3 regions of the Streptomyces sp. NPDC036822 genome follow, and region 2 is predicted to be linked to each of the others. Evidence: riboswitches for the same ligand, from Rfam matches in the RefSeq annotation. Region 2 holds a riboswitch; each other region holds the start of a gene.

Region 1 (7,853 bases), on a different contig from region 2:
GTGATGAGGGCGACGGCTTCGGGGTGGTTGAGCCTCACTCCGCGCGCTCTGCGTTTCTCGGCCACGTCGGCGGCCACGTGGATCAGCAGTCGTTCCTGTTCGTGCGGGGTCAGTTGCACGCTTCCACCTCATCGTCGTCCACCGGGCGGTTCCCTCCCGGACAGCAGCGGACCTTACCGATCTTCAACACTCTGTTGAGCTGCGGAGACGCGCTGCGGGGCCGGACATTGCACGTTAGGGCGGAAGTTTTTCCGACGCGTTAACTCGGGCTTTGCGTCTCCATGGACATCAGTCCGCGCAGCCCGTCCTCCAGGACCTCGACCTCCACGTCGCCGAACAGGGCCTGCTGGGCGATGAAGCCCTGGGCGGTGGCGATGAGGGTGCGCGCGACCCGGTCGGCAGGGACGTCGGCCGCCATGAGCCCGTTCGCGCGGTAGGCGTCGACGAGCGTCGACCAGACCTCGCGCATGGCGCGGTACCCCTCGGAGAGGGTCGCGTAGAGCTGCTCGTTGCGCAGGGTCTCGGACCAGACCTGGAGGATGAGCCGGGCGAAGGCCTGGCGGTCCGCGCCCACGATCCGCTCCTCCAGGAAGAGCCGCAGGACCGAACCGAGCAGCACGTCGGGGGTGGGCGGCGGGGTGGTCCGCGCGGCATCCTCGAACGCGCCGCGGATGCCGGCGAACGCCTCCGAGGCGATGGCGGCGATCAGCTCCTCCTTGCCTCGGAAGTAGCGGTAGACGGCGCCGGCCGAAAGGCCCACCTCGCCGAGGACGTCCTGCATCGAGGTGGCGTGGAAGCCGTTGCGGGCGAAGCAGCGCGCGGCGCCGTCGAGGATCTGACGGCGGCGGGCGTCGAGGTGTTCCTGAGAGACGCGAGCCATGCCCCGAATCTAAAACGAACATTCATTCTTGACAAGCGGCCACTCCGGCGGGACAGTGACTCCACCGCCGTAAAACGAACGATCCTTCTCTTTGAATGGGAGTCGCCATGCCTGCCAACGGCACCCGCAAGACCCTCGCGGTGATGGTGTTGATCCCGGTCGTCGCGGCCCTTGCCCTGTGGGCGTTCGCCTGGCCCGCCGCCCGCGTCGCGCCGCACGACCTGCCGATCGGCGTCGCGGGCCCCGCTGCCGCCGCCGCCCCGCTGGAAGGGCGCCTCGCCGAGCGCGACGGCGCCTTCGAGGTCCACCGCTTCGACTCCGAGGCAGCCGCCCGTGCGGCGATCGAGGACCGGGTCGTATACGGCGCCGTGGTCGTCACCCCGCAGGGTCCGCGGCTGCTGACCGCGTCCGCCGCGAGCCCCGTCGTCGCGGGGCTCCTGCGGGAGGCCGTCACCGCCCAGGTCCCCGCCGGCACGCAGGTCGAGGTCATCGACGTCGTTCCCACGCCCGCGGGCGACCCGCGCGGCAGCGCGTTCGGATCGAGCCTCTTCCCCCTCGTCCTGTCCGGCACGGCCGCGGGCATCGTCACCACGGTCCTGGGCCTGCGCCGCGGACGGGCGGTCCTCGCCCTGTGCGGCGCCGCCGCGCTCGCCGGGATCGTCGGCGCCGGACTCGCCCACAACTGGCTCGGGGCGCTCACCGGCGACTGGTGGGCCGAGGCCGGTGTCCTCGCGCTCACCGTCCTCGCCATCGGCTCGACGCTCGCGGGGCTCGCCGCGCTGCTCGGCAAGGCGGGCTTCGGCATCGGGGCACCCCTGATGGTCCTGTTCGGCAACCCGTTCTCCGGCGTGGCGAGCGCGCCCGAACTGCTGCCCGCGCCCGCGGGCGCGCTCGGTCAGCTGCTGCCGCCGGGTGCGGGCGGCTCGGCCCTGCGGTCCGTGGCCTTCTTCGACGGCGCCGGCGCGGGCTCACCGCTGCTGGTGCTGGGTGTGTGGGTGGCGCTCGGCCTCGCCGCGGTCACCCTGGGCGGGCGCCGCACCCGGGCCGCCGCCGAGCCGGACCCCGCACCGGCCCCACGGCCCGCACCGGTGGGCTGACGCCCCCTCCTACCGCCGCGTGCCTCCGCTGTAGCGGACGGGGGCACGCGGCTTCCGCACGGGCGCCGGAGGTCCCGGGGCGGCGCGAAGACGCCGGGCGGACCGGGTCACTCTCCCGAGGACCCCGGCGAGTTGACATTCTCGCGTGTCGTGTCGAGGTCCACTCGGCCCACGGAGGGCGCAGAAAGCCTCCCCCTTTCGGCGTAGTCGATGAATCTACATATGGCCGGGGCGGGTTGCAGCGCAGCTGTACACATCTGGCTGAATCAGGCGTCCCACCCCTGGTACGGGGCTCGTCGGGCAAACCTCTGAAGATCACGAAACCTACTTGTCCACCCGAACGGATCAGTGGTGAGGAGCCTCACATATCGCCGTTTCAACTCGGATTTCACCCCGGATGTGGGTCAAGATCCCTGACGACGACAAGCCCCCGCCACCACGGCGGGGCGGTCCGGGCGGACGCCGAGTCCTGCCGCTGTCCCGGACGTCTGGTCGACAGAGGTGGATCGGCAGGAGTGGAGGACCCGAGCAACACGGGACGACCGAGCAGGTGGGCCGTTCCTCGGGGTGAAGCCGCAGCCGCGGCCGGGCATCTTCGCCTGCCCGAACCCGACAGGTCATCCTTCACAGGCGGCTGACGAAGGGTTGCGCATGACTGCGCAGATTCATGTCCCGTCCCTGCTGTCCCGGGCCGGAGCCGTCTCGGCTCTCACCCTCGCCGCCGTCGGGGGCACGCTGCTGGCACCAGGTGCCGCACCGGAGGCCCAGGCCGCGACCTCACACGCCGGCAAGGCGCTGAGCATCGCGGCCTCGAAGAAGGGATCGCCCTACAAGTACGGAGCGGCCGGACCGAGCCGGTTCGACTGCTCGGGGCTCACGCTCTACTCGTACAAGAAGGCGGGCAAGTCACTGCCCCGTACCGCGCAGCAGCAGTACAACAAGACCAAGCACATCTCCGCCTCCAGCAGGCAGCAGGGGGACCTGGTCTTCTTCCACTCCGGCGGAAGGGTCTATCACGTGGGCATCTACGCCGGTCAGAACAGGATCTGGCACTCCCCCAAGACCGGTTCCTGGGTGAAGCTCGACAAGATCTGGTCCTCGAAGGTGTACTACGGCCGCGTCCGCTGACGCGCGCCGGCCGGGCGCCCGCCGGGCGCGGCCGGTGTCCGACGGGTGCCGTCGGGCCCACGACGGCTGACGGGACGTCGGGCGGATGACCGGGCCTCGGACGGGCGCGGTGCCGAAGGGTCGCGATGGCGCCGCCGCCCTCGACGCGGCTCACACCGCCTCAGGCGCCCCCGAGCGGGGCCGGCACCGGGCGCCGGGCCGTCCAGGGCAGGTTGATCCAGACCGTCTTGCCCCCGTCGTCCGTCGGGGCGACCGTGAGCCGGCCGCCCGCCTCCGCCGCGAGGAAGCGGATGATCACCATCCCTCGGCCGTTGTCCTGCTGCACCGCGGCCGGGAGTCGCCGGGGCCAGCGGGGGTGGCTGTCGGTGACGCCGACGCACAGCCGCTCCTCGCGCTCCAGCCGGACGTCGACGGTGAACGTGGGCGACTTCCCGAAGGTGTGCTGGACGGCGTTGGTGGCCAGCTCCGAGACGATCAGCCGGATCGAGTCGGCCGTGTCGCTGCCGGCCTCGAGCCCCCATTCCCGGAGGACGTCGTCCACATATCTCCGGGCGGTGGACACCGAGGCGGGATCGCTCGGCAGCGTGACGGATGCTTCCTGGTGGTCTGCCATGGCGACGCTGTCCTTCCCACCGGGGCCCCGCCCCGGACTGCACTTCGCGTCAGGGTGCCACCGATCGGGCCGCCATAGGGGCCGATCCACCAAGATATGCATATATCTATCGCCCGAAGCGGTGAACTCCGTCCTGTCCCGGATGGACAGGACGTGCCCGCGTCACCCTGTCCGGCGCGGACGGAGGCGTGCGCGCGGGCGCCGTGGACAGCCTCAAGCCAGGGGCGGAGCCGTCCGGACGATCGTGGCCACCGCCTCGGCGATCTGGGCGTCGCCCAGGTCCGCGCGCGCGGTGAGCCGCAGCCGGGAGATCCCGTCCGGCACCGACGGCGGCCGGAAGCAACCCACCGCGAGACCCTGCGCGCGGCAGTCCGCCGCCCACCGCAGCGCCGCCTCCGGCGACGGGGCGCGCACCGAGACCACGGCCGCGTCCGGGCGCACGGCGGTCAGCCCGGCGTCGGTGAGGAGCCGGTGCAGGGTGGTCGCGACCGTCCTCGCGCGCCCGGCCAGGGCGGGGTCGCCCTGGATCAGGCGCAGGGCGGCGAGGGCGGCGCCCACGGCGGCCGGAGCGAGCCCCGTGTCGAAGATGAACGTCCGTGCCGCGTTGATCAGGTGCTCGATGACCCGGGCGGGGCCGAGGACGGCGCCGCCCTGACTGCCGAGCGACTTGGAGAGGGTCAGGGTGGCGACCACGTCCGCGTCGCCCGCGAGCCCGGCGGCGTTCAGCGCGCCGCGGCCGCCCTCGCCGAGGACGCCGAGACCGTGGGCGTCGTCGACGACGAGGGCGGCGCCGTGAGCGCGGCAGGCGGCGGCGAGTTCGGTCAGGGGCGCCTTGTCCCCGTCCACCGAGAAGACCGAGTCGGTCACCACGAGGGCCCGCCGGCCGCCATGGGCGTGGAGTGTCTTGCGGACGGACTCGGGGTCCGCGTGCGGGACCACGGCCGTCTCCGCGCGGGACAGCCGGCAGCCGTCCACGATCGAGGCGTGGTTGCCGGCGTCCGAGACGATCAGCGAGTCACGGGCGCTGAGCGCGGTGAGGGCCGCCAGGTTGGCGGTGTAGCCGGAGGAGAAGACGAGGGCCGCCTCGAAGCCACAGAAGTCGGCGAGTTCGCGTTCGAGGCGGGAGTGCAGCCGGGTGGTGCCGGTGACCAGCCGGGAACCGGTGGAGCCGGCGCCCCAGCGCCGGGCCGCCTCGGCGGCGGCCTCGGTGATCTCGGGGTGCCGGGTGAGGCCGAGGTAGTCGTTGCCCGCCAGGTCGAGCGGCTCCGCCTCGGCGGCGCGCGGCCGCAGCGTGCGGACGAGACCGGCCTCCGCGCGGCGGCGTGCCTCGGTGTCCGTCCAGTCGAACGGGGTACGGTGCGTGTCCTCGTCCGGCGTGTGCGCGTCCCGGTGCATGGGGCAGATCCTTTTGTAGGCAGCGCACAGACCCTAGCTGCCCGTGGCCAAGGTCAGAGTGTGGCCATCCACACACCTCAAACAGGCGCTGTTGTTCGGTTCCTCCTTGGCCGGGGGGTGTGCCGTAGGCCAGGATCAGCCCTTATGGACCTGCTGAACACGCTGGTGGACAAGGGGCTGCGGCGCGAGCTGCCGACCCGTGAAGAAGCGCTCGCCGTGCTGGCGACCTCCGACGACGAACTGCTCGATGTGGTGGCCGCGGCCGGCAAGGTGCGCCGCCAGTGGTTCGGGCGCCGGGTGAAGCTCAACTATCTGGTCAATCTGAAGTCCGGTCTGTGCCCGGAGGACTGTTCGTACTGTTCGCAGCGGCTCGGCTCGACCGCCGGGATCCTGAAGTACACCTGGCTGAAGCCCGACGAGGCGTCCCAGGCGGCCGCCGCCGGAGTGGCCGGCGGCGCCAAGCGGGTGTGCCTGGTGGCGAGCGGCCGCGGCCCGACGGACCGGGACGTGGACCGGGTCGGCAAGACCATCGAGGCGATCAAGGAGCAGAACGAGGGCGTCGAGGTCTGCGCGTGCCTCGGCCTCCTCTCGGACGGCCAGGCCGAGCGGCTGCGGGCCGCGGGGGCCGACGCGTACAACCACAACCTGAACACGTCCGAGGGGACGTACGGGGAGATCACGACCACCCACACCTACCAGGACCGGGTCGACACCGTGCGGAAGGCGCACGACGCCGGTCTGTCGGCCTGCTCGGGTCTGATCGCGGGCATGGGCGAGAGCGACGAGGACCTGGTCGACGTCGTCTACGCGCTGCGGGAGCTGGACCCGGACTCGGTGCCGGTGAACTTCCTGATCCCCTTCGAGGGCACGCCGCTGGCCAAGGAGTGGAACCTGTCCCCGCAGCGGTGCCTGCGGATCCTGGCGATGGTCCGGTTCGTCTGCCCGGACGTGGAGGTCCGGATCGCGGGCGGGCGCGAGGTGCACCTGCGCTCGATGCAGCCGCTGGCGCTGCACCTGGCGAACTCGATCTTCCTCGGCGACTACCTCACGAGCGAGGGCCAGGCCGGCAAGGCGGACCTCGACATGATCGCGGACGCGGGCTTCGAGGTGGAGGGCGCGGGCACCACGACGCTGCCCGAGCACCGGGCCGACGCGCTCGCCGCGGCGATGGGCGGCTGCGGCTCGCACGCGGGCGCCGAGGCCGGCGGGGGCTGTGGCTCGCACGCCGAGGCCGGCGGGGGCTGTGGCTCGCACGCCGAGGCCGGTGGCGGCTGCGGCCCGTGCGGCGGCGGTCCGGCGCCGGAGACGGTTCGGGCCCCCGAGGCCGGGAGCGAAGAGGTGCCGAACGCCCGTACCGACCTGGTGGCGGTCCGCCGCCGGGGGGCCGGCACGGACCTCGCGCCCAATGCGTGACAGCGAGCTGCTGGCCTTGGACCGGGCGCACGTCTGGCATCCGTACGGCCCCATGCCGGGCCGTACGGACCCGCTGGTCGTCGCGTCCGCGTCGGGGGTACGGCTGCGGCTCGCCGAACCGGTGCACGGCAGGACCGAGCTGATCGACGGCATGTCGTCGTGGTGGTCCGCGATCCACGGCTACAACCACCCGGTGCTCAACGAGGCGGTGCGCCACCAGCTGGACCGGATGAGCCATGTCATGTTCGGCGGCCTCACCCACGAGCCGGCCGTACGGCTCGCGACCCGGCTGGTGGAGATCACCCCCGAGCCGCTGCGGCACGTGTTCCTCAGCGACTCGGGCTCGGTCGCCGTCGAGGTCGCCGCCAAGATGTGCCTGCAGTACTGGCGCTCGATCGGGCGGCCGGGCAAGCAGCGGCTGCTCACCTGGCGCGGGGGCTACCACGGCGACACCTGGACCCCGATGTCGGTGTGCGACCCCGAGGGCGGGATGCACGAGCTGTGGTCGGGAGTGCTGCAGCGCCAGGTCTTCGTCGGCGCGCCGCCGGCCGCGTACGAGGAGTCGTACGCGCGGCTGCTGCGGGAGGAGATCGGCCGCCACGCGGACGAGGTCGCCGCGGTGATCGTGGAGCCGGTGGTGCAGGGCGCGGGCGGCATGCGCTTCCACGCGCCGGAGTACCTCCGGGTGCTGCGGGAGGCGTGCGACGAGCACGACGTCCTGCTGGTGTTCGACGAGATCGCGACCGGCTTCGGCCGTACGGGCGAGCTGTTCGCCGCGGACCACGCGGGGGTCTCCCCCGATGTGATGTGCGTGGGCAAGGCGCTGACCGGCGGCTATCTGTCGATGGCGGCGACGCTGTGCACGGCGCGGGTCGCCGAGGGGATCTCGCGCGGCGAGGTCCCGGTGCTCGCGCACGGCCCGACGTTCATGGGCAATCCGCTGGCCGCAGCGGTGGCCGGCGCCTCGATCGACCTGCTGCTGTCGCAGGACTGGGCGGTGGAGGTCAAGAGGATCGAGGCCGGGCTGCGCGAGGGCCTGGCCGACGCCGCCGCCCAGCCGGGCGTCCGGGACGTACGGGTGCTCGGCGCCATCGGGGTCGTACAGCTCGATCACGACGTCGACATGGCGGCGGCCACGGAGGCGGCGGTACGGGCGGGCGTATGGGTGCGCCCCTTCCGTGACCTGATCTACGTGATGCCGCCGTTCGTGACCGGCGACGAGGATCTGACCCGTATCTGCGACGCGGTGCGCGCGGCCGCCGCGGCGGGCTGACCGGCCCCGGCCCCGCGCTCCGGCACCACCTCCGAAAGGACAGCACACACCATG
Region 2 (7,853 bases):
TTCGTCGACTCTTCGGTGACTCTATTGCAGCGGGGCGGTATTTCCGATGGCTACCGGAGATCCATGGATATCTTTTGGCCGACGAAAAAGCCCCGGCTCGGTACGAGCCGGGGCTTTTTCGTCGGGCCTTGAGCGGCCCGTGGGCGTTCGCCGGACGCGGACGGGTCAGACGTTCACGCCGCGGGCGCGCAGGTACGCGACCGGGTTGATGTCGGAGCCGTACTCGGCGCTCGTGCGGGCCTCGAAGTGCAGGTGCGGGCCGGTGGAGTTGCCGGTCGAGCCGGAGATGCCGATCCGCTCGCCCGGGGTGACGGACTCGCCGACCGAGACACTGATGGCCGAAAGGTGCCCGTACTGGGTGTACGTGCCGTCGTTCATCCGGATGACGATGTTGTTGCCGTACGCGCCACCCCAGCCGGCCTCGACCACGGTGCCGGAGCCGACGGAGACGACCTCGCTGCCGTAGGAGGCGTGGAAGTCGACGCCGGAGTGGCTGCCGGAGGACCACAGGGAGCCGCCGGTCTGGTACCCGGTGGTGACGTACGAGCCGGCCACGGGGAGCTGGAAGGAGTTCAGGCGCTTGCGCTCGGCCTCACGGGCGGCGCGCTCCTTGGCCTCGCGGATCTCCTTGGCACGGGCCTCGGCCTTGCGCTTCGCCTCCGCCTTGGCGCGGGCCTCGGCCTTCGCCTTCGCGATGGCCTCGACGGCCTCCCGCTCCTGCGCGGCCGCCTGCACGTCGATCCGGTCCGCCAGCGACTCGGAGACGACGGCCTGGTTCATGCCGGTGTCCTCGAGCGAGCGGGTGTCCGTGTCGGCGGCGAGCGCCGGGGAAGCGAGGGTTCCGATGACGCCGGTGGTGGCGAGGGTCGCGACGCCGGCGATGCCCGCGCTGCGGCGCGCCAGACGGCTCGGACCACGATGCTTCCCGGTGGCACGGGTGAACGCCATGTAGTGGCTGATCCTTTCCTTCCTTCTCGCCTACCGGGTTAGCTGACGGGTTCGGAGCAGGAAGGTCTCCTACGGGCCCCTCCGCATGGATGCGAAGGCGTCCGATTCACCCCAGGGACTTCGTGTGGGTCCCCGGCTCCCCAGGCTCGCGCCTGACGGGGACTCGGCGATGACTGTCCGATGCCGCGGATGCGGCGGGTGCAACTGGCGAACAGCCGGATTGACGCTAAACGGACCGTCTTTCAATCGGCAAACGGACTCGGCTGTTTGTAAGACATGCCACAGGGCAGACACCCACTCTCCGTCTCAATACGGACAAAAGATCAATAAAGGCGAGGGCCCCGACGTATGGTGACGTCGGGGTCCTCGCCGTGGCGCGTGTTCCGCCTGGATCAGCCTGTGTTCCGCCTCGATCAGCCGGTGACGACGGTGACTTCGCCGATGCCGAGCGCCCGCACGGGCTCCTCGATCTGCGCCGCGTCACCCACGAGCACGGTGACCAGACGGTCCACCGGGAAGGCGTTGACGACCGCGGCCGTCGCCTCCACCGTGCCCGTCTCCGCCAGACGCGCGTACAACTGCGCCTGGAAATCGTCCGGAAGGTGCTGCTCGACCTGGTCGGCGAGCGTCCCCGCGACGGAGGCGGCGGTCTCGTACTTGAGCGGCGCCACACCCACCAGGTTCTGCACCGCCACATCCCGCTCCGCGTCGGTCAGTCCCTCTGCGGCGAGCGTGCGCAGCACCTTCCACAGGTCGTCAAGTGCCGGGCCGGTGTTGGGGGTGTCGACCGAACCGCTGATGGCGAGCATCGCGGCGCCGTTGCCCTCGGCGTCGGAACGGAGCACCTGCCCGAAGGACCGGACGCCGTAGGTGTAGCCCTTCTCCTCGCGCAGGACACGGTCCAGGCGGGAGGTGAGGGTGCCGCCGAGGCAGTACGTGCCGAGGACCTGGGCGGGCCAGACGCGGTCGTGCCGGTCGGCGCCGACGCGGCCGATCAGCAGCTGCGTCTGGACCGCGCCGGGGCGGTCCACGATGACCACACGGCCGGTGTCGTCGGCCGTGATCGGCGGGACGGGGCGCGGCTCGGCGGTGTCGCCGGTCCACGCGCCGAGCGTCTCGGCGAGGACCTTGTCCAGGTCGACGTCGGTCAGGTCGCCCACGACCACGGCGGTGGCCGTGGCGGGCCGGATGTGCGCCGTGAAGAAGGCTCGGACGGCCGTGGCGTCGATCGCGGCGACGGTCTCCTCGGTGCCCTGGCGCGGCCGGGACATGCGTGAGCCGGCCGGGAACAGCTCCTTGGAGAGCTGCTTGGCCGCCCTGCGGGCCGGGTTCGCCGTCTCGTGCGGGATCTCGTCGAGCCGGTTGCGCACCAGGCGCTCGATCTCGCTGTCGTCGAAGGCCGGGGCGATCAGGGCCTCGGAGAGCAGGCCGAGCGCCTTGGGCAGCCGGGAGACGGGGACCTCGAGGGAGACGCGTACGCCCGGGTGGTCGGCGTGGGCGTCGAGCGTGGCGCCGCAGCGCTCCAGCTCGGCGGCGAACTCCTCCGCCGTGTGCTTGTCGGTGCCCTCGGAGAGGGCCCGCGCCATGATCGTGCCGACGCCGTCGAGGCCCTCGGGCTCGGCCTCCAGAGGGGCGTCGAAGAAGATCTCGACGGCCACCACCTGCTGGCCCGGACGGTGGCAGCGCAGCACGGTCAGGCCGTTGTCCAGCGCACCCCGCTCCGGGGCCGGGAAGGCCCAGGGGCGTGCGGTGCCCGGCTGGGGCTGCGGGTGGAACTCCATGCTCGTCAAAGCCGCGGCAGCGTCGCTCACTGGTCCGCTCCCTCTTCCTCGTCGTTCTCGCTGTCGCTGTCGCCGTGCTCGGCGGTGACCGGTTCGTAGACCAGCACCGCGCGGTTGTCGGGACGCAGCCGGGCGGCGGCGACCGCCCGCACCTCGTCGGCGGTGACGTCCAGGACCCGGTTGACGGCGGTCAGGGCGAGCTGCGGGTCGCCGAACAGCACGGCGAAGCGGCACAGTTCGTCGGCGCGGCCGGCGACCGTGCCGAGCCGGTCGAGCCACTCGCGCTCCAACTGCGCCTGGGCGCGCTCCATCTCCTCGGGCGTGGGGCCCTCGGCGGCGAAGCGGGCCAGCTCCTCGTCGACGGCGGTCTCGATCTCGGGCACCTCCACACCACCGGAGGTCTTCACGTCGAGCCAGCCGAGCGAGGGCGCTCCGGCGAGGCGCAGCAGGCCGAAGCCGGCCGCGACGGCCGTGCGGTCGCGACGGACCAGGCGGTTGTGGAGCCGGGAGGACTCGCCGCCGCCGAGGACGGTGAGGGCCAGGTCGGCGGCGTCGCACTCGCGGGTGCCGTCGTGCGGGAGGCGGTAGGCGGCCATCAGCGCGCGGGCCGGCACCTCCTCCTCGACGACCTCGCGGAGCTGCTCCCCGATGACGTCGGGCAGCGTGCCGTCGCGCGGCGGCCGCTTGCCGTCGTGGGACGGGATGGATCCGAAGTACTTCTCGATCCAGGCGAGGGTCTGCTCCGGGTCGATGTCGCCGACGACCGAAAGGACCGCGTTGTTCGGCGCGTAGTACGTACGGAAGAAGCTCCGCGCGTCCTCCAGCGTGGCCGCGTCCAGGTCGGCCATGGAGCCGATCGGCGTGTGGTGGTACGGGTGCCCCTCGGGATAGGCGAGGGCGGTCAGCTTCTCGAAGGCCGTGCCGTAGGGCACGTTGTCGTACCGCTGGCGGCGCTCGTTCTTGACGACGTCGCGCTGGTTCTCCATGGACTCGTCGTCCAGGGCGGCCAGCAGCGACCCCATGCGGTCCGCCTCCAGCCAGAGGGCCAGCTCCAGCTGATGGGTCGGCATCGTCTCGAAGTAGTTGGTGCGCTCGAAGCTCGTCGTGCCGTTGAGCGAACCGCCCGCTCCCTGGACCAGCTCGAAATGACCGTTTCCGTGGACCTGCTTCGACCCCTGGAACATCAGGTGCTCGAAGAGGTGGGCGAGACCGGTGCGGCCCGCGACCTCGTGACGCGAGCCGACGTCGTACCAGAGGCAGACCGCGGCGACCGGGGTCAGGTGGTCCTCGGAGAGCACCACGCGCAGGCCGTTGGCCAGCCGGTGCTCGGTCGCTGTCAGGCCGCCGGAGCCGGCCTCGGCCGTGGCCGTGTGACCCATGGGCATGTACGTCCCTTCGATCGCGATATGGAAAAGTCCTGCCACTGTATGCAAGCGCACCGACACCTCGCGAAGTTCCCGCAGGTTCGAGGCTTCCCTCTTCCGGGTCGCGGACGCGTCGCGTCCGGCCCAGGGGCGGCCGGAGGCGGTGCGGAACCACCCATTCCCGGGTCGCGGTCGGCGTTGTCGGTGGGACGGTCCACAATGGTCCGCGTCAGATCAACCTTGTTGGTGAAGGAGCCGCAGCCGCGATGGCCCGCCGCAGCACGAAGACACCGCCGCCGGACGACGCGTTCGAGGAGCGAATCCTCGACATCGACGTCGTCGACGAGATGCAGGGCTCCTTCCTCGAGTACGCGTACTCGGTGATCTACTCCCGCGCGCTGCCGGACGCCCGCGACGGCATGAAGCCGGTGCAGCGCCGCATCGTCTACCAGATGAACGAGATGGGGCTGCGGCCCGACCGCGGCTATGTGAAGTGCGCCCGTGTCGTCGGCGAGGTCATGGGCAAGCTGCACCCCCACGGCGACGCGTCGATCTACGACGCGATGGTGCGGATGGCGCAGCCGTTCTCCATGCGGCTCCCCCTCGTGGACGGCCACGGCAACTTCGGTTCGCTGGGCAACGACGACCCGCCGGCCGCCATGCGGTACACCGAGTCCCGGATGGCGTCGGCCGCACTGCTGATGACGGAGTCCATCGACGAGGACACCGTCGACTTCTCCCCGAACTACGACGGCCAGGAGCAGGAGCCGGTCACGCTCCCGGCGGCGTACCCGAACCTGCTGGTCAACGGCGCCTCGGGCATCGCGGTCGGCATGGCGACCAACATGCCGCCGCACAACCTCGGCGAGGTGATCGCGGCCGCCCGGCACCTCATCCGGTACCCGAACGCCGATCTCGAGGCGCTCATGCGGTTCGTGCCCGGCCCCGACCTGCCGACCGGCGGCCGGATCGTCGGCCTGTCCGGCATCAAGGATGCGTACGAGAACGGCCGCGGGACGTTCAAGATCCGCGCCACCGCGACCGTGGAGAACGTGACGGCCCGCCGCAAGGGCATCGTCGTCACCGAACTGCCCTTCACGGTGGGACCCGAGAAGGTCATCTCCAAGATCAAGGACCTGGTCGGCTCCAAGAAGCTCCAGGGCATCGCCGACGTCAAGGACCTCACCGACCGCAGCCACGGCCTCCGTCTGGTCATCGAGGTCAAGAACGGCTTCGTGCCGGAGGCGGTCCTGGAGCAGCTCTACAAGCTGACGCCGATGGAGGAGTCCTTCGGCATCAACAACGTGGCGCTGGTCGACGGCCAGCCGCTGACGCTGGGCCTCAAGGAACTGCTGGAGGTCTATCTCGACCACCGGTTCACCGTGGTGCGCCGCCGCTCCGAGTTCCGCCGGAGCAAGAAGCGCGACCGGCTGCACCTGGTCGAGGGCCTGCTCGTCGCGCTGCTCGACATCGACGAGGTCATCCGTCTCATCCGCTCCAGCGAGAACTCGGCGGAGGCCAAGCAGCGCCTGATCGAGCACTTCTCCCTGAGCGAGATCCAGACGCAGTACATCCTGGACACCCCGCTGCGCCGGCTCACCAGGTTCGACCGGATCGAGCTGGAGAGCGAGCGGGACCGCCTCAACGGCGAGATCGACGAGCTGACCGGGATCCTCGACTCCGACGCCGAGCTGCGCAAGCTGGTCTCGGGCGAACTGGCCTCGGTGGCGAAGAAGTTCGGCACCGACCGGCGTACGGTCCTGCTGGAGTCGGCGGGCGCCCCGGTGGCCGCCACCTCGCTGGAGGTCGCGGACGACCCGTGCCGGGTGCTGCTCTCCTCGACGGGGTTGCTGGCCCGTACGGCGACGGCGGAGCTGCCGGCCGCCGAGGACGGCAGGCGCGCGAAGCACGACGTGATCGTCTCGGCCGTGCCGGCGACCCAGCGCGGCGACGTCGGCGTGGTGACCTCGACCGGGCGGCTGCTGCGGCTCGCGGTGATCGACCTGCCCCAGCTGCCCGACACCCACGCCGCGCCGAACTTGGCCGGCGGGGCACCGCTGGCGGAGTTCCTGACCTTGGAGAACGACGAGTCGGTGGCCTGCCTGACCACGCTCGACGAGTCCTCGCCGGGTCTGGCGATCGGCACGCTGCAGGGCGTGGTGAAGCGCGTGGTGCCGGACTATCCGGCGAACAAGGACGAGCTGGAGGTCATCACCCTCAAGGAGGGTGACCGGATCGTCGGCGCGACCGAGCTGCGAACGGGCGAGGAGGACCTGGTCTTCATCACCTCCGACGCCCAGCTGCTGCGCTTCCAGGCCGCGCAGGTGCGGCCCCAGGGGCGGCCGGCGGGCGGCATGGCGGGCGTCAAGCTCACGGCCGGCGCCGAGGTGATCTCCTTCACGGCGGTGGATCCGGCGGCGGACGCGGTGGTGTTCACGATCGCGGGCTCGACCGGCACGCTGGACGGCTCGGCGGCCACGTCGGCGAAGCTGACGCCGTTCGACCAGTATCCGCGCAAGGGGCGCGCGACCGGTGGTGTGCGCTGCCAGCGGTTCCTGAAGGGCGAGGACGTGCTGCTTCTCGGCTGGGCGGGAGGCGCCCCGGCGCGCGCGGCCCAGCAGAACGGTACCCCGGTCGACCTCCCCGAGATCGACCCGCGCCGCGACGGCTCGGGCACGCCCCTGGCGAAGCCGGTCGCGGTGCTGGCGGGCCCGGCGAGCTGAGCCAGGCGGCCCGGCACCGGCGGATCCGATCGGATCCGCCGGTGCCGGGCCGACTGACCGGGCCGCGCCTGACCGGGCCGCGCCGGCCCTGGACGGACCGGGTCGGGCCTGGCCTGGTCGGATGTGGTCAGGCCGGATCGGACGCGGCGAAGAGACCCTCCGCTCCTGGGTCCTCCTCGGCCTCGTTCCGCTGCACGTAGCGCAGGACCCCCCAGAGAGCGCGCTCGTCGGGGGTGTCCTGCGGGCCGGTCACCTCACAGCCGGCGAGTTCCTTGCGCAGGGCTTCGGCGTCGATGCCGGATCCGATGAGGACGAGCTGGGACAGGCGCTCCTCACCCTCCGGCCAGGGCTCGGGGTAGAAGCGCAGGAACCGGCCGACGGCATGGACGCCGTAGCGGTTGACCGGGTCGGCCGCGCCGAAGTCGAGAAAGCCCTTGAGGCGGTAGAGGCCCTGCGGCCGGGAGTCGAGGAACTCCATGAGCCGGCGCGGGTGCAGCGCGGTCCCGGTGGCGAGCGAGAGGGTCTCGTAGGCGGCGTGCGGATGGGCGGCCGCGTCCTCGTCCGCGTACAGCAGGTCCTCGATGGACATCTGCCCCTCGATCTCCCCCTCGGGCACGACCCGGTCGAAGAGGACCTCGGGGTCGATCCGCCCGTGCGCGGTTCGGATCACCGCGGCTCGTCCGGCGAGCCCGGTGACGGTGGCGTGGACGGCGTCCAGCTCGCGCTCCCCCACCCGGTCGGCTTTGTTGACGACCACCAGATCCGCGAGGGCGAGGTGCCGGTCGGTCTCGGGGTGCCGCTCGCGCGTGGCGGAGAACTCGGCCGCGTCGACGACCTGCACGAGCCCGCCGTACACGATCCGCTCGTTCTCGCTGGCGAGCACCATTCGCACCAGCTCCTGCGGCTCCGCGAGGCCGCTCGCCTCGATGACGATCACGTCCAGGCGGGCCGAGGGCCGGGTGAGGACCTCCAGGTACTCGTCCAGCTCGCTCGCGTCGACGGCGCAGCACAGACAGCCGTTGCCGAGGGAGACGGTG
Region 3 (7,853 bases), on a different contig from region 2:
GACCTTCGAGGACTGCGAAATCTCCTGGATCCAGCAGACCGACGTGACGCCGTTGCTCGCCGCCTACCCGCGGCTGCGGGAGTTCGGTGTGCGCGGGGGCACGGGGCTGGCGTTCCCCTCCACCCAGCACTCCGGATTGCGCAGGCTCGTGGTGGAGACGGGCGGCCTGCCCGCCGCCGTCGTGCGCGGTATCGCGGGCAGCGACCTGCCCGCTTTGGAGAACCTCGAACTCTGGCTCGGGACGGACGAGTACGGCGGTGACAGCTCCCCCGCCGATCTGGAGCCGCTGCTCTCCGGGAGGGCGTTCCCCGCCCTGCGTCATCTGGGGCTGCGGAACAGCCACATCCAGGACGAGGTGGCCGCCGCCGTCGCGAGCGCCCCGGTCGTCGCCCGGCTCGAACGCCTCGACCTGTCGATGGGCACGCTCACGGACGAGGGAGGCGCGGCGCTGCTCGCCGGACAGCCGCTCACGCACCTGGCGTACCTCGGGCTCGCGCACCACTACCTGTCGAAGGAGATGAGCGAGCGGATCGTCGACGCGCTCACGCCGTCCGGTGTGCGGGTCGACATCGACGACCCGCAGCAGCCGGACAAGGACGACGGCGAGGTCTACCGGTACGTCGCGGTCGCCGAATGACGAACGCGCTCGTGCCAGGCGCCGCGGACCAGGCGGAGGGTGGCGCACCCGGCCGCTTCGCGGGCCGGGCGGATGCCGACGGCCGCGTCAGGGGCCGGGCGGGAACGGACGGACGCGACCCGGCCCTCCGTCTCGCCGTCGTCGGCAATCCGGCGGGCCGCCGTGTCCGGTTCTTCCAGGACGCGGTGGCCGCGGCGGGACTGCCACCGGCGCGGGTCGTGCCGTGGCTCGACGTCCTGCGGGGCGGGGCGCGGTTCACGGCGGGCGAGACCGTCCGCCTCGACTCGCCCGGCGAGGACCCGGAGGTCGACCGGCTGCTGCGCGGTGTCGAGGACACGACCCGCGTCGAGGGGACGGGGCTCTGGTACGCGCGCTTCACCGCAGCGGTCGCGGTGCTGGCCGCCGACGTGCGGTCCGCGGGGGCGGTCCTGGTCGACGATCCCGGCGAGCTCGCGGTCCTGTTCGACAAGCGGCTCGGCCACGGCGTGCTGCGTCGGGCCGCGGTGCCGGTGCCCGCGTCGCCGACCTCGGGACGGAGCGCCCCGCCCGTGCGCGGCTGGGACGACGTCGTGCGGCTGATGGCGGACGCCGGGACGCGTCGCGTCTTCGTGAAGCCGGCGCACGGCTCCTCCGCCTCCGGGGTGCTCGCGGTGGAGACGGCACCCGCCGGACGGGTCCAGGCGACCACGTCGGTGGAGCGCGGCCCGGGCGGCGCGCTCTTCAACTCGCTGCGGGTACGCCGCTATCGGACGGAGCGCGAGGTCGCCTCGATCGTGGACGCCCTGGCGCCCGACGGGCTGCACGTCGAGCGCTGGCTGCCGAAGGCGTCGTCGGGCGGTCGCGTCGCCGACCTTCGGGTGGTGGTGGTCGACGGCCGCGCGACCCACGCCGTCGTCCGCACCAGCCGCTCGCCCATGACCAATCTGCATCTGGGCGGTGTCCGGGGCGATCTGGAGGCGGCGCGCGGAGCGGTCGCCGCCGCGGGCGGACGGTGGGAGGACATGCTCGGCGTGGCCGAGCGCGCGGCCGCCGCCTTCCCCGGCACGCGGTGCCTGGGCGTCGATCTGCTGCCCTCCTCCGGCTGGCGGCGTTTCGCCGTCGGCGAGGTCAACGCCTTCGGTGACCTCCTGCCCGGGCTCACCGGCCTGCCGGGCAGCGGCGCCGAGGGCCTGGACACCTACGCGGCCCAGGTCGCCGCCCTCCTCCGGCCCACCGCCACCACCACCGAACGAAACGCAGCCGCCACCGCCACCGCCACCGCCACCGCCGAGCGAAACGCCACCACCGCCACCCCGCGAGGCACCGCCCCGCAACCGCGCACCACAGGAACGAGCATCACGTGAACCAGCGGCCCGCGCCCGACATGAACGAGATCGTCGGCAGCCACGACCTGCTCCTGGTCACGCTCGACACCCTGCGGTACGACGTCGCCGCCGAGCTCGCCTCCGCCGGCCGCATCCCGAACCTGGCCCGCCACCTCCCCGGCGGCCGATGGGAGCGCCGACACGCCCCCGGCAGCTTCACCTACGCCTCCCACCAGGCGATCTTCGCCGGCTTCCTGCCGACCCCGGCCTCCCCGGGCCCGCACCCCCGCCTCTTCGCCGCCCGCTTCGCCGGCAGCGAGACGACCGCCGACGGCACGTTCGTCTACGACAGCCCCGATCTGGTCTCCGGTCTCGCGCGGCGCGGCTACCACACGGCCTGCGTCGGTGGGGTCGGCTTCTTCAACCGGCAGGCGCCGCTGGGCTCGGTCCTGCCCGGGATGTTCCAGGAGAGCCACTGGGACCCCTCCTTCGGGGTCGCGTCCCCCACCTCCTTCGAGTCCCAGGTCACGCGCGCGGAGGAGATCGTCGCCGCGCTCCCGCGGGAGCGACCGCTCTTCCTCTTCGTCAACGTCGCCGCGCTCCACCAGCCGAACTGGTTCCACCTGCCCGGCGCCACACCCGAGGCGGGGGACACCCGGGCCACCCACGCGGCGGCGCTGGAGTACGTCGACCGGCACATCGGCCGCCTCCTCACCGCCATGAGCAGCCGTCGCCGCTGTTTCGCGATCGTCTGCTCCGACCACGGAACGGCCTACGGCGAGGACGGCTTCACCGGTCACCGGCTCGGCCACGACGTGGTGTGGACCGTGCCGTACGCGCACTTCCTCCTCGACGGACCGGACGAGGCCGACGGACCCGAGCGGCCCGAGGTGTCCGCGTGACCACGACGACCACGACGACCTCGGCGCCCCGCCCGTACCAGAGCTACGTCTACGCCTATCCGCACAAGACCGCGTACCGCCCCCTCCCCCACCCGGCGCCCTCCCTCGCCGACCTCTGGGCGGACGAGCCGAAGGACGCGCTCTCCCTCTACGCCCACATACCGTTCTGCGAGGTCCGCTGCGGCTTCTGCAACCTCTTCACCCGCATCGGCGCCCCCGACGAGCTGACCACCGGTTATCTCGACGCCCTCGACCGGCAGGCCACGGCCGTGCGCGAGGCGCTCGGTGAGGGCGCCCCGGTGCGGTTCGCCACGGCCGCCTTCGGCGGGGGCACACCCACGTTCCTGACCGCCCCCGAGCTGGAGCGGCTCTGCGACATCGCCGAGCGGCGGATGGGCGTCGACCTCCGGTCCGTCCCGCTGTCCGTCGAGACCTCCCCGGCGACCGCGACCGCCGACCGGCTCGCGGTGCTGGCCGCGCGGGGCGCGACGCGCCTGAGCATCGGGGTGCAGAGCTTCGTCGAGGCCGAGGCGCGGGCCGCCGTCCGCCCCCAGCGCCGCGCGGACGTGGAGGCCGCGCTCGGCCGGATCCGGGACACGGGCGTCCCGGTGCTCAACATCGACCTGATCTACGGCATCGACGGCCAGACCGAGGAGTCCTGGCGCCGGTCGCTCGACGCGGCGCTCGGCTGGCGGCCGGAGGAGCTATACCTCTATCCGCTCTACGTCCGGCCGCTCACCGGCCTCGGCCGGCTCTCCCCCGCCGAAGCCGACCGGGAATGGGACCGCCGCCGGCTGCGCCTCTACCGCCGGGGCCGGGACCACCTGCTCGCCGAGGGCTACGAACAGGTGTCGATGCGGATGTTCCGCCGGACCGACGCCCCGCCCCTGGGCCCGGACGACTACGCCTGCCAGACCGACGGGATGATCGGTCTCGGCTGCGGGGCCCGCTCGTACACCTCGTCGCTGCACTACTCCTTCGACTACGCCGTCGACATGCGCGAGATCCGCTCCATCATCGACACGTACACGGCCACCGGACCGGACGGTTTCCGCCGGGTTCAGGTGGGCCGGTGGGTCGACGCGGAGGAGGCGCGCCGCCGGCATCTGCTCCAGTCGCTGCTCCAGGCCGGGGGCATGGACACGCGCGACTACGAGGACCGGTTCGGCACGTCGCCCTTCGCCGACTTCCCGGCCGAACTGCGCCGGTTCGAGGCGCTCGGCTGGCTGGACGAGGCGGCGCCGTCCGGGCTGCTGCGGCTCACCCCCGAGGGGCTCGCGCATTCGGACGGCATCGGTCCGGAGCTCTTCTCCCCCGCCGTACGGGCGGCGATGGCCGCCTACGAGCCGAAGTAGGGGCACCCGATGGACCTGACGATCCTGTACCGGGGGCCGCTCGCCTCCTGCGACTACGACTGTCCGTACTGCCCCTTCGCGAAGCGCCGCGACAGCCGCGAGCAGCTGCGCGCCGACCGGGCCGCGCTGGAACGGTTCTCCGCCTGGGCGGCCGGGCAGACCGGCGACCGGCTGCGGATCCTGTTCACTCCGTGGGGAGAGGGCCTGGTCCGGAGCTGGTACCGGCGGGCGCTCACCGAACTGTCCCGGCTGCCGCACGTCGAGCGGGTGGCGATCCAGACCAATCTGAGCTGCCGTACCGACTGGCTGGCGGAGGCCGACCCCCGCACCCTCGCGCTCTGGTGCACGTACCATCCCGGCCAGACGCCGTACGACCGCTTCCTCGCCAAGTGCCACGAGCTGGCCGCCGGGGGCACGCGGTTCAGCGTGGGCGTCGTCGGCCTGCCGGAGCACCTGGACCACGCACGGCGGCTGAGGGCGGAGCTGCCGTCACCGGTCTACCTCTGGGTGAACGCGGCCGAGGGGCACACGTACGCCGACGAGGAGGCCGAGGCCTGGACGGCCCTCGACCCCCTCTTCCCGTACAGCCGCCATCCGCACCGCTCGGCCGGTCTCCCCTGCCGGACCGGCGAGTCGGTGATCTCCGTCGACGGTGACGGGACGGTGCGCCGCTGCCACTTCGTCAAGGCCGAGCTGGGCATTCTGTACGACGGTTCCTACCGTGCCGCCCTGCGCCCGCGCGCCTGCCCGCTGGCCGTCTGCGACTGCCACATCGGCTACGTCCACCTGGAGACGCTGCCGCTGTACGACGTGTTCGCGGGCGGGGTCCTGGAGCGGATCCCGGCGGCCGTGCCGACCGCGCCTCCCGGGGCGGGCGCGCCTACAGGGGCATGAGGTCGGGCCGCTTGGCCAACACGTGGTCGCCCGAGCTCTCACCGCGCAGCCGGCGGCCGATCCACGGGACGAGGTACTCCCTGGCCCACAGGATGTCGTCGCGGCGCACCTCCAGCGTGCCTCGCGGCGGCAGGGGCGGCCACGGCTGGTCGGGGTCGGCGGGCACCTCGATGCCGAGGACCTGGGCGGCCCGGAGCGCGACGCGGGTGTGCCCCTCGGGCGACAGATGCAGCCGGTCGCCGTCCCAAGCCCGCCTGTCCTGGACGGACTTGAGGGACCACAGGTCCAGGACCGGGCAGCCGTAGCGGTCCGCGATGGCCCGGACGTGGGCGGTGTAGGTGGCGATCTTGCCCCGCAGATGGCGCAGCACGGGGACGTCGCGGGTGTCGAACCCGGTCGTCACCATGACGGTGCCGACGGCGGAGGTGAGGTCGGCGACGGCGCGCTCGAAGCGTTCGGCGACGTCGTCGGGGTCGCTGCCGGGCCGGATGATGTCGTTGCCGCCCGCGCAGAAGGTCACCAGGTCGGGGGCCAGCTCCTTGGCCCTGGGGACCTGCTCCTCCACGATCTGGTCGAGGAGGCGGCCGCGTACGGCCAGATTGGCGTATCGGAACGCGTCGTGCTCCGGCAGCCGGTCGGCGAGCAGGACCGCGAAACGGTCCGCCCAGCCGAGGTACTTCCCGTCGGGGCCGGGGTCTCCGACGCCCTCGGTGAAGCTGTCACCGATCGCCGCGTACGACCCGAATACGTCCATGTCTCTTGATCTCGAATCGTCTGCCACGGGAGCACATCCTTCCTTTACGGGTGTGACCTACGCGACCGTAAGGAGGTGTTGACGGTGGGTGAGATATGCCACCGGTCAAGATTGCGCCAAGGCGGAATACGCGAAGGGCCCGGCACGAAGGTGCCGGGCCCGGTGCGTACCCGGGGGTTCGCGGGTGCGCGGGACGCGTCAGACGCCGACGCCCTTCTGGCGCAGGTACTCGAGCGGGTCGATGTCCGAGCCGTAGCTCGGTCCGGTGCGCATCTCGAAGTGCAGGTGCGGACCGCTGGAGTTGCCGGTGGAACCGGACAGGCCGATCTCGTCGCCGCCGTTGACCGACTGGCCGGTGGAGACGGAGAGGGAGGAGAGGTGGGCGTACTGCGAGTAGGTGCCGTCGGCGTGCTGGATGACGACCTCGTTGCCGTACGAACCGCTCCAGCCGGCGGAGTACACCGTGCCCGCGCCGACGGCCTTGACCGAGGTGCCGGAGGAGGCCATGAAGTCGACACCGGTGTGGTAGCCGGAGGACCACATGGAGCCGGAGGCGCGGTACGGCGTGGAGACGCCGTTGCTGACGGGGGCGACCCAGCCGGAGGCCGCGGCCCGCGGCTCCTGGGCGGGCGCCGCCGCCGTGCGCTCGGCGCTGCGGGAGCTGCGCGTCGCGGAGTCGTCGGAGGAGGACTTCTCGGCCTTCGCGGCGGCCTTCGGCGCGGCCTTGGGGGCAGTGGCCTTGGGCGCGGGCGCCTTGGCGGTCGACTTGGCGCCGATGGTGAGCTTCATGCCGGGGAAGATCAGCGAGGGGTTCTCGCCGACGACCTGGCGGTTGTCCTGGTACAGCTTCTTCCAGCCGCCGGCCAGGTGGTGCTCGGTGGCGATCTTGGACAGGTAGTCGCCGGCGACGACGGAGTACGTCGTGGGCTTCGCCTTGGCGGCGGCGGCCGGGGCCTTCGCGGGAGCGGCGGCGACGGCGGCCACGGCCTGCTCGGGAGTCACGGCGGGAGCGGACTTCTCGGCGGCGTGGGCTCCGGTCGCGCCGAGGAGCGGCAGGGCGACGACGGCGCCGCCCGTTCCGGCGGCGACGAATCCGCGCGTGATCGGGTTGACCTTGGGACGGCGGTGCTTACCCTTCGCGGGCATGGCGAATTCCTCTCCGTCGCCTGCGAGGTGAGCTGTCGGGTTCGGGCTGGAGTTGCCCGGTCGCCATGGCGCGCGACTTCACCCCAAGCCGTTCCGGATCGACCGGATCGGCGTACTACCTGGGTCCCCCGCTCCTGCCATACGTGGGTGGGTGCGGATTCCGGACGGTGGCAGGATTCGGCGGTCCGACCGGATTGACGGTGACCGTAGACGAGCCTGTCGGCGCGAACAAGCCGTCTTATTCCCCACGCATTCCGTGGGCTGATTTCCGCCCGGAATTCCGGTCACCCTCCGTGGATGCCGCCACCTCGATCCCCTTTTCGCGCAGGGAGTTCGCGAAAGACGATCAGGCACGTTCCGTCACGGTTATGACGCTGCTCACGCACCGAAACCCATCTCCCCTGTTACCAGGGCGCGTTATCACCAAGGCCCCAATTCGGACAGAACACCCATTCCCGTCCGAGGGGTGTGCGCGGGGGCCGCCACCCGGAATGATTGCCCCAGGAACCGATCTCGTATCGTCGAAGTCCGCCAACACTCAGGAGCACTCGTGACGCAGCAGCTGCCGCAGGTCTCGTCGACCGAACCCGAGCTGAGCGGGGTCCGCAACTTCCGGGACGTGGGCGGCCTGCCGACCGTGGACGGCAGGTCGGTCCGGTTCGGCCGCCTCTTCCGCAGCGGCCACCTGGCGCACGCCACCGAGGAGGACGCGGCCTTCCTCGCCGGCCTCGGGCTGCACACCGTCTTCGACTTCCGCAACGCGGCCGACCGGAAGGTCGAGGGCGCGGACGTCGAACTCCCCGGCGTGCGGAACGTGAACATCCCGCTCAACGACCCGGCCGACGGCAAGGAGTTCTGGAA

Evidence for each region. Region 2 has a riboswitch for cyclic di-AMP ahead of ACZ68P_RS20510 (M23 family metallopeptidase). Riboswitches for the same ligand answer to the same signal wherever they lie in the genome.
Region 1: it holds a riboswitch for cyclic di-AMP, as region 2 does, so the genes downstream of both, ACZ68P_RS29630 (C40 family peptidase) here and ACZ68P_RS20510 (M23 family metallopeptidase) in region 2, are expected to answer to the same signal.
Region 3: it holds a riboswitch for cyclic di-AMP, as region 2 does, so the genes downstream of both, ACZ68P_RS12020 (M23 family metallopeptidase) here and ACZ68P_RS20510 (M23 family metallopeptidase) in region 2, are expected to answer to the same signal.

Annotation. Positions count from the first base shown of each region.
Region 1 covers NZ_JBVJPY010000017.1:100,783-108,635, reverse strand. The annotation lists gene ACZ68P_RS29645 (urease subunit gamma) at 1-119, opposite strand, end outside; gene ACZ68P_RS29640 (TetR/AcrR family transcriptional regulator) at 260-880, opposite strand; gene ACZ68P_RS29635 (ABC transporter permease) at 988-1,977, shown strand; cyclic di-AMP (ydaO/yuaA leader) riboswitch at 2,453-2,625, shown strand; gene ACZ68P_RS29630 (C40 family peptidase) at 2,629-3,105, shown strand; gene ACZ68P_RS29625 (ATP-binding protein) at 3,266-3,718, opposite strand; gene ACZ68P_RS29620 (8-amino-7-oxononanoate synthase) at 3,932-5,113, opposite strand; gene bioB (biotin synthase BioB) at 5,258-6,526, shown strand; gene ACZ68P_RS29610 (adenosylmethionine--8-amino-7-oxononanoate transaminase) at 6,519-7,799, shown strand; gene bioD (dethiobiotin synthase) at 7,851-7,853, shown strand, end outside.
Region 2 covers NZ_JBVJPY010000008.1:208,328-216,180, forward strand. The annotation lists gene ACZ68P_RS20510 (M23 family metallopeptidase) at 166-948, opposite strand; cyclic di-AMP (ydaO/yuaA leader) riboswitch at 962-1,127, opposite strand; gene ACZ68P_RS20515 (M16 family metallopeptidase) at 1,362-2,729, opposite strand; gene ACZ68P_RS20520 (M16 family metallopeptidase) at 2,756-4,114, opposite strand; gene ACZ68P_RS20525 (DNA gyrase/topoisomerase IV subunit A) at 4,360-6,816, shown strand; gene ACZ68P_RS20530 (CobW family GTP-binding protein) at 6,944-7,853, opposite strand, start outside.
Region 3 covers NZ_JBVJPY010000004.1:308,905-316,757, reverse strand. The annotation lists gene ACZ68P_RS12050 (STM4015 family protein) at 1-637, shown strand, start outside; gene ACZ68P_RS12045 (STM4014 family protein) at 634-1,980, shown strand; gene ACZ68P_RS12040 (STM4013/SEN3800 family hydrolase) at 2,001-2,843, shown strand; gene ACZ68P_RS12035 (STM4012 family radical SAM protein) at 2,840-4,198, shown strand; gene ACZ68P_RS12030 (STM4011 family radical SAM protein) at 4,208-5,092, shown strand; gene ACZ68P_RS12025 (SGNH/GDSL hydrolase family protein) at 5,079-5,873, opposite strand; gene ACZ68P_RS12020 (M23 family metallopeptidase) at 6,045-6,992, opposite strand; cyclic di-AMP (ydaO/yuaA leader) riboswitch at 6,997-7,152, opposite strand; gene ACZ68P_RS12015 (tyrosine-protein phosphatase) at 7,543-7,853, shown strand, end outside.